3 regions of the Pullulanibacillus sp. KACC 23026 genome follow, and region 1 is predicted to be linked to each of the others. Evidence: riboswitches for the same ligand, from Rfam matches in the RefSeq annotation. Region 1 holds a riboswitch; each other region holds the start of a gene.
What was found. A riboswitch is a leader RNA that binds a small molecule or an ion and turns the genes downstream of it on or off. The one in region 1 is predicted to bind S-adenosylmethionine.

Region 1 (4,201 bases):
TTTCCTAGTGCTTGAATAAGCCAAACGAATACGACAAGTAAAATGACCGTAATAACCATCGCTTGGGTTTTAAATTGCTGGTACCCATAAGTAATCGCTAAGTTCCCAAGACCGCCGCCACCGACAGCACCGGCCATGGCTGATGCTCCGATAAGTCCGATCGAGGCAATTGTCAAAGAAAGGATGATCGAACCGAGCGCCTCTGGTAAAAGAAAACGCCAGATAATTTGCCAAGGTGTTGCCCCCATTGATTGCGCGAGCTCAATGACCCCTTTATCAATTTCCAACAAGGAGTTCTCAACAAGTCGGCCAATGTATGGCGCCGTAAACAGCACCAGTGGAACAATCGCAGCAGTTGTCCCAATCGAAGTATGAACGATAAGACGTGTAAAAGGAATGATTGCTACCACTAGAATAATAAAAGGAATGGATCTAAAAATATTAATAATTATATTTAAAATGGTATAAACCACTTTATTCTCTAGGATACCTTCTTCTCTTGTGATGACGAGAATCACACCAAGCGGAATTCCAATTAGGATAGAAATAAGAAATGCCACGACAACCATGTAGAGTGTTTGCTCGACAGACTGAAGCAATTCCGGCCAAAACCAAGACCAATCAAATGCCATTTAGATCAACCTCCTTAATGTTAACCTCTTGGCTTTTGATAAACTGAATCGTCTTTTTGACTTCATCTTCATTACCAATAAAATCAACAATTAAATTACCAAAAGGGGTTCCTTGGAGCTCGGTTACCATGCCATGAATGACGCTGACATGGACGTCAAATTTCTTAGCAACGGTTGAAAGTAGCGGTTCACTCGTTGAATTTCCTTTAAAGATAATGCGATAAAGAAAATGGTCATTTGTTTGGTTTTCAATGAATCCCCGTTTGATGGAATCTGGAATACTATCATTCAATACCGTGCGCACAAAATTTTTCGCAATATCAGTTTGCGGATCAGAAAAGACATCAAGGACAGAGCCTTGCTCCACGATCACGCCACCTTCAATGACCGCCACTTTATCACAAGTATCACGGATGACATTCATTTCATGAGTGATCATTAAAATCGTAATGCCCAATTCATCTCTCACACGTTTTAATAGTTCTAAAACAGATCTTGTCGTATCAGGATCAAGAGCAGATGTCGCCTCATCACACAACAGAATATGGGGATCTGTTGCCAAAGCACGAGCAATTCCCACCCGTTGCTTTTGTCCTCCAGACAGCTGTTCAGGATACTGATGGGCTTTATCTTCTAAGCCAACAAACGATAAAAGCTCCATAACCTTTGCTTCGATTTCCTTCTTGGGTCTGCCCTCCAGCACGAGCGGCATCGCCACATTTCCGAAAACGGTTTTTGCTTGAAGCAAATTAAATTGCTGAAAAATCATCCCAATCTTTTTCCGCTCTTTTCTCAGTTCTTTAGGCGATAGAGATTGAATGTCCACCCCTTCAATAAGAACCTGTCCAGAAGTCGGACGTTCAAGAAGATTCACACAGCGAATCAAAGTACTTTTACCCGCCCCACTGAATCCAATGACGCCAAAGATCTCGCCTTTCTTGACTTCAAGATTAATGCCTTTTAAAGCAGTGACCGTCTTCGATTTACTTTTACCGTAAACTTTGTGTACATCTTTAAGAATGAGCACCGGTTTGACCTCCTATCTCTCAACCTATTTTTCACATCAAAAAACCTCTTTCATTCAAAATGAAAGAGGTTTACATGTATCGTACCTTATCTTTCAGAATGAAAAATAATTCTGCAGGAAGTAGCACCTTTCCCTTTGGAAGGTTGCTGGACGTCATCGGGCCTGTCCCTCAGTCTCTCTGGATAAGTGTTATATGAAATTATCAATAGTTCGAATCGAACATTCTCAATATTAAAAGATATACCCCAGAGTGTCAATCAGAAAAATGAGAGAAAGCAAACCGACAGCGCTATCATTCCTTTAATAGCAATGAAATATTTTTTTGAGTTTGGCTGAGCTTGTGGTATTTTCGGATGGTTTCTGGGACTTTGGAGGAGGTTCTAGGATCTTTCTCAAATTGATAGTGAGAAACATTGGCCTTCTTGGTTTTTTTGGGGATGTTCTCGGATTTTTGGCTGACCTTCTGGCATGTTTGGTCGACCTTCTTAGATTTTTGGCAAACCTTCTTGGATTTTTCTCAATTTGAATGTGGGCACATTGACCTTCTTGGATGTTTCGCGGATGTTCTCGGATTTTTGTTCGACCTTCTCAGATCTTTGGCTGACCTTCTTAGATTTTTCGCCAACCTTCTCGGATCTTTCTCATATTGAAAGTGGGCAACATTGACCTTCTTGGATTTTTTGGGGATGTTCTCGGATTTTTGGCCGACCTTCTGGCATGTTTGGTCGACCTTCTTAGATTTTTCGCCAACCTTCTCGGATCTTTCTCAATTTGAATGTGGGCACATTGACCTTCTTGGATTTTTTGGGGATGTTCTCAGATTTTTGGCTGACCTTCTGGCATGTTTGGTCGACCTTCTTAGATTTTTTGCCGACCTTCTCGGCTCTTTCTCAATTTGAATGTGGGCACATTGACCTTCTTGGATTTTTTGGGGATGTTCTCAGATTTTTGGCTGACCTTCTGGCATGTTTGGTCGACCTTCTTAGATTTTTTGCCGACCTTCTCGGATCTTTCTCAATTTGAATGTGGGCACATTGACCTTCTTGGATTTTTTGGGGATGTTCTCAGATTTTTGGCTGACCTTCTGGCATGTTTGGTCGACCTTCTTAGATTTTTTGCCGACCTTCTCGGCTCTTTCTCAATTTGAAAGTGGGCACATTGACCTTCTTGGATGTTTCGCGGATGTTCTCGGATTTTTGTTCGACCTTCTTGGATCTTTGGCTGACCTTCTAGCATTTTTAGCCGACCTTCTTGGATCTTTGGCTGACCTTCTTAGATTTTTGGCAAACCTTCTCGGATTTCCCATCGACCTTCTAGATTTCCACCCAACCTTCTCGGGTTTTCTACCAGGGCAAATTATGGGGGTTGAAAATATATGTTTCCACATTCATAATTCTATATTAAAACACGGAGACTAATACTGCTGAGTCGATGTTTCTTACGGAATATCCTATAGGAGGTCATCTTATGGATGAGCAGCTCCACTTGTTGGTGCAACGTTTAGAACTTGCTCAACAAGATTTCAACTATGCGGAGCCAGGACACGTTGACAGAGCTATTGATCATTTAGGGGCAGCTGAAATGGAACTGGCGTTGTATCTTCAGGAGACTCGACTTAGTCATGAAGCATGAGCAGCAATAGCCGCTCATGCTTTTTAAGTCGATATATAAACTTATTCAGTGATTATCCAACTAATTAGATGAAACCAAATGCTTAAACCTTAGCGTCTGGAATACTATTTTATGAAAGGATACCTTTCCTCAAACTTATTTATTCCTATAATTGATAAATCCTGGCTTCATGAGGGCGAAGGGTGGTAAATTGAATACTTTCTTTTTCGGTGACATCAGAGTAATTTGCTAATTTAAGCTGCTTGTTGGTTTCGTCGAGAACCGAATCCAATTTAAAAACTGTGGAGTGATCCGAATGATTAAGAATGATCAACCACAGCGAATCCTCCCATTTGCGAGTATACACGTAGAGATGCTCATCTCCCACTGACAGGTCGTTATAATCGCCATATACCATGACCGGATTCTCTTTTCTCATTTTTATGAGACGTTTATAGTAATAAAAGACAGAATCTGGATCTTCTAATGACTCTTTTACATTTATCTCTTTATAGTTTGGATTTACCTTAATCCATGGTTGACCGGTCGTAAATCCGGCATTGGCTGAATCATCCCATTGGATGGGAGTGCGAGAGTTGTCTCGGCTTAACAAAATTAAGCTATCCAGCACTTCGTTTGGGTCTCTTCCTTTGTCCACTTCTTCTTTGTATTTATTCTTCATGGCAATATCTTGGTAATCTTCAATGGAGTTGAAACGAACACCCGTCATTCCTATTTCTTCACCTTGATAAATATAAGGAATGCCTGGAAGTGTATGAATCATTGTCGCGAATAGCTTGGCTGACTCCTTGCGATAGGCTTGGTCATTTCCATAGCGTGTCACCTGTCTTGTATGATCATGATTGTTCAAAAACTGGGAGTTCGTCCCTTTCCCTTTTAACCCTTCATACCAGCGCTTTTGAATGTCCTT
Region 2 (4,201 bases), 1.9 Mb from region 1:
TCCCTTATTTCGGCATTCCGTCCCATTTCGAGGCGGATAGCGTAGTCTCGTTACGCTCAATCGAAATAGGCGTAACGTCAATCCGTTATTTCGGCATCCCAGCCCGATTAGCGACGGGATAGCGTAGTCTCGTTACGCTCAACTGAAATAGGCGTAACCTCAGTCCCTTATTTCGGCATTCCGTCCCATTTCGAGGCGGATAGCGTATTCTCGTTACGCTCAATCAAAATAGGCGTAACGGCATTTCTTTATTTCGGCATTCCGGCCCATTTCACGGGGGATTGTGTATCCTCGTTACGCTCAATCAAAATAGGCGTAACGGCAATCCGTTATTTCGGCATTCCGACCCGATTCGCGGCGGATAGCGAATCCTCGTTACGCTCAAACGAAATAGGCGTAACGGCATTTCTTTATTTCGGCAATTCAGCCCGATTCCTGGAGGATAGTGTATCCTCGTTACGCTCAAACGAAATAGGCGTAACGGCATTTCTTTATTTCGGCAATTCAGCCCGATTCCTGGAGGATAGTGTATCCTCGTTACGCTCAATCAAAATAGGCGTAACGGCATTTCTTTATTTCGGCATTCCGGCCCGATTCCCGGAGGATTGCGTATTCTCGTTACGCTCAATCAAAATAGGCGTAACGGCATTTCTTTATTTCGGCAATTCAGCCCGATTCCCGGAGGATTGCGTATTCTCGTTACGCTCAATCAAAATAGGCGTAACGTCTGTCCCTTATTTCGGCATTCCGGCCGGATTCGCGGCGGATAGCGAATCCTCGTTACGCTCAACCGAATTAGGCATAACGTCAGTCCTTTATTTCAGCACTCTGGCCCATTTCACGGAGGATAGCGTATTCTCGTTACGCCTAATCAACCACAGTGTAACGACTGCCAGTATGAGGCTCAACCCAGGCGAGTGGTGACATAACTACATCTCCACCCCCCCTTAAAAAAATCAATTGGATGGCTTAAAAAGCCATCCAATTTGTATTTAGCGCCACATGACGCCTTTTTCTCTATTTTTTCTATTTATAAGCTGGATGAACAGCAAGGGTCTTACTCTTTAAATACTCTTCTTCTCGAGCTCTTTCAACCTCAAGCCGTTTTTCAAGACTCCGTTCATACTCCGAATAATTAATACCGTGGGTTTGATACAAGGCTTTTTCCATTTCATTCGTGTAGGTCACGTGAATGGTGTTAATAATGAATCATCCCTTTCATTTGTTTAACCATAACCATTTTAGCACCCCGATCTTACGGGTAACAATTCTGATTTGAAAGGGTATGATCATTCTGACAATGCTCACATGGGATGACCATTAAATATAGAGAGATTGAATACAATTGCTCCCTATTCCTAGCTTTTAAGGCATGATTCACAAAACGGGCCGGCCGTAAGCCTAAACGTGTGCTCGGAAGGTTCCAGAACTATCAGTGGCTACAGAGAAACCTCCGCCTCGGCGGCCTGTTGGACTTGCTTAATCTTTTGAAGGCGTTTAGATTTCAAAGGCATTTGTAAGCTAATGCGCGTAATATCTTCAAGAATCGCACTTGCAGTCGGCATGCCTCCTGCACCTGGTCCTTTTAAAGTTAACGCCCCTAACAAATCTGTGTGGACGGTCACCGCATTCTCAACACCTTCAACACCGTACAAAGGATGACTTTTATCGATAAATTTGGGTGTAATGGAGGCGTGAATCCGTCCTGAGTCATCGATAAAAGCCTCAGCTACTAGCTTCATACGCCCGCCCTTTTTTGCCGCTTCGTGCAAGTCCTCACTTGTCAGGCCCTCAATGCCGATTCGCGTGACCTCTTCCCGATTTGGCTGCTTCCCAAAAACATCCTGGCAAAGAATCATCAATTTATAAAAAGCATCATACCCCTTTATATCGCTTGTGGGGTCCGCCTCTGCATAACCAAGGTCCTGAGCGGCTTTCAATGATTTTTTAAAGGAATGCAGATGACTGCGCATATCCGTCAAGATAAAATTGGATGTTCCGTTTAAGATCCCTTCAATTCGCGATACTTTGTTCACATGCAACAAATCCGTGATAGTTCTAATAATTGGGATTCCACCTGCAACGGTTGCTTCATAACCAATCACGGTCTGATTTTCCTTTGCCAGCTGCCTTAAGACGACGCCTCTTTCGGCAAACATCTCCTTATTTGCTGTTATAACTGGAATTCCGTGTTCTAAAGCGCTCTTAATATATGTAAATGCGGGCTCCACCCCTACGATGGCTTCAATAACAAGATCAATGGTCCCTGACTTGATCGCTGATAAAAAATCAATAGACAGTTGGACCGATTCATCAATATCTCGTTTTTGCCCTGTGTCCTTAATGACTAAATGGGTAATCGATAAGTCATCGCCAAGTAATTCACGAAGCGCCTCTTTTCGAGTTTGAATCAGGTTGTAGACGCTAGAGCCGACCGTACCGAATCCTAAAAGACAAATATTAATTGCCATATAACCATCCCTTCTCATACTAAACACTGCAAGTTCTATCATGTTTTATTTGAAATAAGGGTCCATATTGGAATGTTATATTAAATTTCAGAGTGAAATTGGGCGATCCTTTTTCTTTAAACTCATTTAATACTAACAGACACTAATAAAACCCCTGGGTCGACAGGGGTTTATAATAGTTATAAATCCTTATCGCTCAAGCGTATGCTTGCAGGAATTGGCACCTTTTCCGATCAACTTGATCGGAGGTTGCCGGGTTTCATCGGGCCAGTCCCTCCACCTCTCTGGATAAGAAACACACTATGAAATTGTAAATTAATTATTATTTATAATATTAACAACATCTTATAATTTTTGTCAACAGTCTGATAACAGACTTAAGTGATAATTTTAGGTGCTCGATTTGGTTGAAGGAATCATTAGGGAGCAAGACAATTTTCCGGGGAGAAAAGGCTTATTTTTGAAAATCATCATGGCCGATTCCTTCCTAACATTAGACAACGAGATAAGAATGACTGCTTCCAAGTATCAGAATGGATTCAAGGGTTAATTGATCATTAAACGCCCCTTCAACTTGAACAACGCCTTCGGAACATAATTGCAAAAGGGGCTGTTCGCCTCTTAATATTTTCTCTAAACTCGCCTCATTTTGAGCGGTGACCACAATTGATGCTTTGGCTGAAGGTTCTTCTTTTAAAATCTCGTGCCTCTTGTTTGAAATAACCATCCAGATTCGATTTTGTTGAACCACAAATTCTATCGTAAGAGATTTCTTAGCATACAACGGATATAACGATGTCTTCCCTTCCAAAGCCTCGATAAACTGTTGTACCTCTTCCATAATCATTGACAAATCCCCCAACTCTTTATTAGGCCTGCAGATCAGCGATTAATGTTCTCACAAATAGTTTGCATGGTCTTTTCATTTTATTGTGACAGACTTTGAATGATACGTCTATCCAACATCATGACTATTCGAATCCTTTTTCACCTATACGTTTTCATAAATTGGGGTCCATGCATCTCTTTGTTAAAATGATGATGGAGATTTGTCCTATGAACCGGCTGTTTTGGTGTTCTGTTTTTGCTATTCCGATCATTTTTTTTAAAGCTATTCTTGAAGACTTCATCCTTTTTAATGGGGGGATGAACGGCTTTATTTTTCTCATTTTTTTTTGAAGGCTTATTTGCTTTTGGAGAAGGGGGTTGAGGAGAGACTTTATTCTTAGTCTTATTTTTGTTCTGAGCGTTGTTCTCTCCCCCTTTTCCTTTAGCCTCTGAAGCACCCGCTTTTCCATTTCCCTTCTTCAATGCTCGCGGTGAAGACAGTGACGGGGCTTTTGTTAGATCATTCGTCTGCTTTTTGAGTTGTCCTTTATTCGCTGGAGAAATCACTCGGTTGTCCTGTCCTTGGGGAGAAGGCACCTGTTTCGGCGTGGTTTTCTTAGTTGACTCATGCGTATAAGTATATAAATCCTTCACAGACATCGTTTTAGCTTTTTTGACCGTAACAGTTGGATCTACCTTATTCACTTTTTTATATAAGATGAATTTACCAGCCGTCATGCCTTCCTTAGCGGCTGTTTTCCGAGTTTTCATATTGGCCTTCAGAACCTGAACCGTTCCTTGGTGAGATGAAAAATCGGGCTGTTTCTTTATCTCTTGAACCGCTTGGTTAATCGTTGCTGTCATCTTCTTAGCCTTATCTCCAGTCACCTTTGTGTCTACCG
Region 3 (4,201 bases), 920 kb from region 1:
ATTCCCCTCATCACAAGCCATGAATCATGAACACCCAATATGCTGCCAAAACCATTTTGAATCTGGTACACTTTTTGCGACAGTTCCTCTGAGTTAACGGTCACGAGTCCTGCTACAACATCAGAATGGCCGCCAATAAACTTGGTTGCAGAGTGAATCACAACATCCCAGCCAAGGGCATGGGGGTTCTGCAAATAAGGTGACATAAAGGTATTATCCACAATGGACAATAGACCTTTTTCTTTGGCAAATTGAGCCACTGCTTTTAAGTCAATAACCCGAAGCTGTGGATTAGAAGGGGTTTCAATATAAATCGCTTTCGTCTCTGGACGGACCGCTTTCTCTAGTTGAGAGAGATCGGTAAGGTCAACAAAGGTAGTTGTAATCCCTAGTCTAGGAAAAATTTGCGAAAGGGCTCTGAATGCCCCCCCATAAATATCCTCGCAGGCCACCACATGACTTCCCGCTTCAAGGGTTAAAAAGACACTCGTGATTGCGGCCATTCCCGATGCAAATGCAAAGCCAGCCTTTCCCCCCTCCAGTTCAGCGATGATTTTTTCTAACGCCTGTCTCGTTGGATTTCCAGATCGGGCATAATCAAATTCAGGAGGTTGATCCCAGTCAAACTGATGAAAGGTTGAGGCTTGGTAAATAGGAACACTTGCCGCTCCCGTTTGCCCATCAACCTCAACTCCCGTATGTAGGTTTAACGTTTCAAACTTCATCGTTTCACGCTCCCCTTCGCTTTATTAAAGGCTTGATCCAGGTCAGATAAAATGTCCTCAATATGTTCGATCCCTACTGAGAATCGGAGAAGTGTATCGGTCACGCCAATCGCATCACGGATCTCTTTTGGAATATCCGCATGTGTTTGCACAGCAGGATACGTCATGAGCGATTCAACACCACCCAAACTCTCGGCAAAGGTGATGACTTTTAACTCTTTCAAAATGTGAGGGACAAGCTCCGCATTCTCCACATCAAAGGAAATCATCCCGCCATACCCCGTTGATTGCTTCTCTTGAATGGCACGTCCTGGATGATCCTTTAGCCCCGGATAATAGACCTTCTTAATAATGGGGTGATCCTGTAGCCATTCAGCAACACGTCTTGTATTCGTCTCATGTGCTTCCATTCTTAGCGCTAACGTCTTAAGACCGCGAAGCATTAACCAGCTGTCTTGCGGACCAAGAACAGCCCCTTGTGAATTTTGATAGAATTGAAGACTTTTTCCTAATTCCTCATCCTTTGCGACCAAGATCCCGCTTAGAACATCATTATGGCCGCCAAGATATTTGGTACCCGAATGAATAACCAGGTCGGCACCTAGCTCTAATGGGCGCTGAAAATAAGGTGTCAAAAAGGTATTATCAACTATAACTAATATTCCGTGTTTTTTAGCTAGAGCCACACATGCCTGAATATCACAAATCTTCATTGTAGGATTACTCGGAGTCTCAATAAAAATCGCTTTCGTCTCTGGGCGAATGGCTTCGGCAATTGCTGACTGTTCCCTTGTATCTACAAACGTAAAGTCGACTCCATAGGGTTTAACAACCTGTTCAAACAAACGATAAGTACCGCCATAAAGATCATCACTTGAGATAATGTGGTCACCAGGCTTGAACAACTGACATATACAAGCAATCGCTGCCATGCCTGACGCAAAGGCGAGCCCTGTCGCACCCCCTTCTAAAGAAGCGACGGTTTCTTCTAAAGCTCGGCGGGTTGGATTATCCAATCTCGAGTAGTCAAAACCCGTGCTTGTCCCGAGAGCCGGATGCGAGTACGTTGTCGAATGATAGATTGGAAGAACAACAGCTCCAGTCTGCGGATCCCTCCGATTCCCTGATTGAACCAATTTTGTCTCTAATTTCATCCCTATCCATCCTCCAAATGTTGCATAATGATTGAAAAAACCTTTTTATTTTTAAAAATATTTAGATTAAACAAAAGCAAAGATTCAGCCCTCTAAAAATAATAAAAAGGTCCTTCTCCAACCGAGAAAGACCTAATCTTAAAAACTAGAAGTTAAGTTCCTCATCTGTCAGAAAAATTTTCTGCTGGAGTTAGCACCGTGAAAAAGGAAAATCCTTTTTTCGGTTGCCGGGCGTCATCGGGCCAGTCCCTCAGCCTACTCTTGATAAGAGAAGGTATTAAATTTTTTAAAGAGGACAAACTCCCCTTTTTCAGACGGGAATTATAATTATTACTTTACTCCGATAACATCTGTGCTGTCAACCATTCTTTATCACTAAAAAAAGATTAACCGAACAGGTCATCCTCTTGTTTAAACCACACTAATCATACCGTCTGACCTCTTTGAACAAGCGATTAATAGAACAGCCAAAACCACCATTAATAAGCCGTTAATCTTAAAAATAATCGTTGCTTTGTACTCGTCTGCTAAAATAACAGGAAAGCGCGATAGTACCAACGGGCATTACTCTTTGAACGTAAAAAAGGCCGACTCCTCTAATTAATCGAAAAGTCTGCGCCCTTATAGATAGTTAGCTTTAAAACCTTCATAATCATCAAGAACTTTTTTTTGCTCTCCCTCGGAGTGATAGATGGGCTCAAGCAAGGCGCTGAGCAAAAGGTGTTTTTCCTGCTCCTTAAGTTGGTCGTTCTTTATTAGAGCTCGGCACTGACCGAGGAAATCCACATACTTGTCAAATTCCGGTTCAAAGCGTTCTTCCAGCTCTTGCTTGATTCTTTTGGTAAGCAATGGACTTGCCCCTTCTGTAGCAATGGCAATCGTCAGTTTACCTCTCGTAACAAGAGCAGGTGAGGAAAAATTCCCGAGGCTCGGCTGACTGACCACATTTAGAAGCTGATGATCTGAGACACGCTTCGCAATGATTGCATTTAACGCCTTGTCATCAGTTGCCGCAATGACAATAAAAGCGGTCTCTTCATCCCCCTCCTCATAGTCCCTCTTAATCCAGGTCATCTCTCCTCTTTCCAGATACCCCTTAAATGAAGGGTGAAGATTTGGACTGATGACCGTCACTCTTGCTTCCCCTCTGACTAAGTTTTCCATCTTTCGAAAAGCCACTTGGCCGCCGCCTATGATGAGGGCTGTTCTCCCTTTAATATCTAAAACAATTGGATACCCGCTCATCCTACTTCTTCAACCTCTTCTAAATTTAAACCTTCCATAACCCGGTCCACCAAGACTGTTCTCAGATTCTTATGAGAACCAAGAGGCCGGCAAAGATAAAAGGTTTGGTCAGGAGATTGAAGCGCCTCAATGGCCTCCTCCATCTCCCTCATTAAAAGACCCGTAAACATGAGATAGGGAATCACAAAGATTTGCTTAAAGGGAGAGGTTTTGGCATTCTTCAGACCTGTGCCAAGGAGAGGCTCACAAGCTGCTAGAAAACAAGTACTGACAGGCATCGCTTCTTTCTCCCATAGGCGCTGACTAATGTCCTTAAACGCCTCCTGAATATCTGGATCTGAGCTTCCTCTTCCAACAAGCAAAACGGCAGAATTCCCCAAGACTGGAGTCCCTTTTTCATAGATTCGGTCAGATAGAATATCAATAATCTTAGAATCACAACCAAATGGATCACCAAAGTGAAAGCGAATTTCAGGGTAATCTTTGCTGATCGCGGCTATTTCTCTTGGAATATCTTGCTTGACATGTCCCGCCGCTAAAAGAAGCACGGGCTGAATCAATATATCGGTAGCCCCGCGCTTAATACATCTCTCAATTCCCTTTTTAATAGAAGGATTGACTAATTCGAGGAAGCAAATCTCTTGGATCTGGACAGGAACGTGCTCGATACAAGACTGGATAAAAGTGACAGCCTGATCGACCCCTCTCTTTACCCGGGTTCCATGACTGATATAGAGAACGGCTTGCATATTACAGGACCTCCTGAACCCGTTTGTTAAGAAGAGAATCGAACCACTGAATTTGTTCTCGTAAAGATACAACCTCACCTATAACAATCATCGTTGGGTTTTGTATCTTGGCTTCTGCCGCCTGCCTCACAATGGTTTCAAGCGTGCCGGTGACCGTTCGCTGTTTGGATGTCGTTCCCCATTCAATTAGAGCGATCGGAGTTGCAGCGGCTTTTCCATGCTTCACCAAGTTCGCTACAATTTTGGGCAGCTCCCGTACCCCCATATAGATGGCCAAAGTATCGATCCCATTAGCCAAGGTTTTCCACTTGCTTTCATCCACTTCCCC

Region 2: another riboswitch for S-adenosylmethionine. It lies ahead of PU629_RS05185 (homoserine dehydrogenase); the one in region 1 lies ahead of PU629_RS19095 (methionine ABC transporter ATP-binding protein).
Region 3: another riboswitch for S-adenosylmethionine. It lies ahead of PU629_RS01155 (trans-sulfuration enzyme family protein); the one in region 1 lies ahead of PU629_RS19095 (methionine ABC transporter ATP-binding protein).

The regions. Positions count from the first base shown of each region.
Region 1 is NZ_CP119107.1:4,121,836-4,126,036, forward strand. Features, by position in the region: gene PU629_RS19090 (methionine ABC transporter permease) at 1-632, opposite strand, end outside; gene PU629_RS19095 (methionine ABC transporter ATP-binding protein) at 622-1,659, opposite strand; SAM riboswitch class I at 1,743-1,848, opposite strand; gene PU629_RS19100 (hypothetical protein) at 2,718-3,077, shown strand; gene PU629_RS19105 (hypothetical protein) at 3,127-3,291, shown strand; gene PU629_RS19110 (glycoside hydrolase family 13 protein) at 3,437-4,201, opposite strand, start outside.
Region 2 is NZ_CP119107.1:1,186,934-1,191,134, reverse strand. Features, by position in the region: gene PU629_RS05190 (hypothetical protein) at 1-122, shown strand, start outside; gene PU629_RS22550 (YuzK family famiily protein) at 1,027-1,170, opposite strand; gene PU629_RS05185 (homoserine dehydrogenase) at 1,440-2,471, opposite strand; SAM riboswitch class I at 2,658-2,766, opposite strand; gene PU629_RS05180 (hypothetical protein) at 2,965-3,318, opposite strand; gene PU629_RS05175 (anti-sigma factor domain-containing protein) at 3,459-4,201, opposite strand, start outside.
Region 3 is NZ_CP119107.1:242,703-246,903, reverse strand. Features, by position in the region: gene PU629_RS01160 (aminotransferase class I/II-fold pyridoxal phosphate-dependent enzyme) at 1-725, opposite strand, end outside; gene PU629_RS01155 (trans-sulfuration enzyme family protein) at 722-1,879, opposite strand; SAM riboswitch class I at 2,038-2,150, opposite strand; gene PU629_RS01150 (hypothetical protein) at 2,291-2,437, opposite strand; gene PU629_RS01145 (precorrin-2 dehydrogenase/sirohydrochlorin ferrochelatase family protein) at 2,501-3,124, opposite strand; gene PU629_RS01140 (sirohydrochlorin chelatase) at 3,121-3,873, opposite strand; gene cobA (uroporphyrinogen-III C-methyltransferase) at 3,875-4,201, opposite strand, start outside.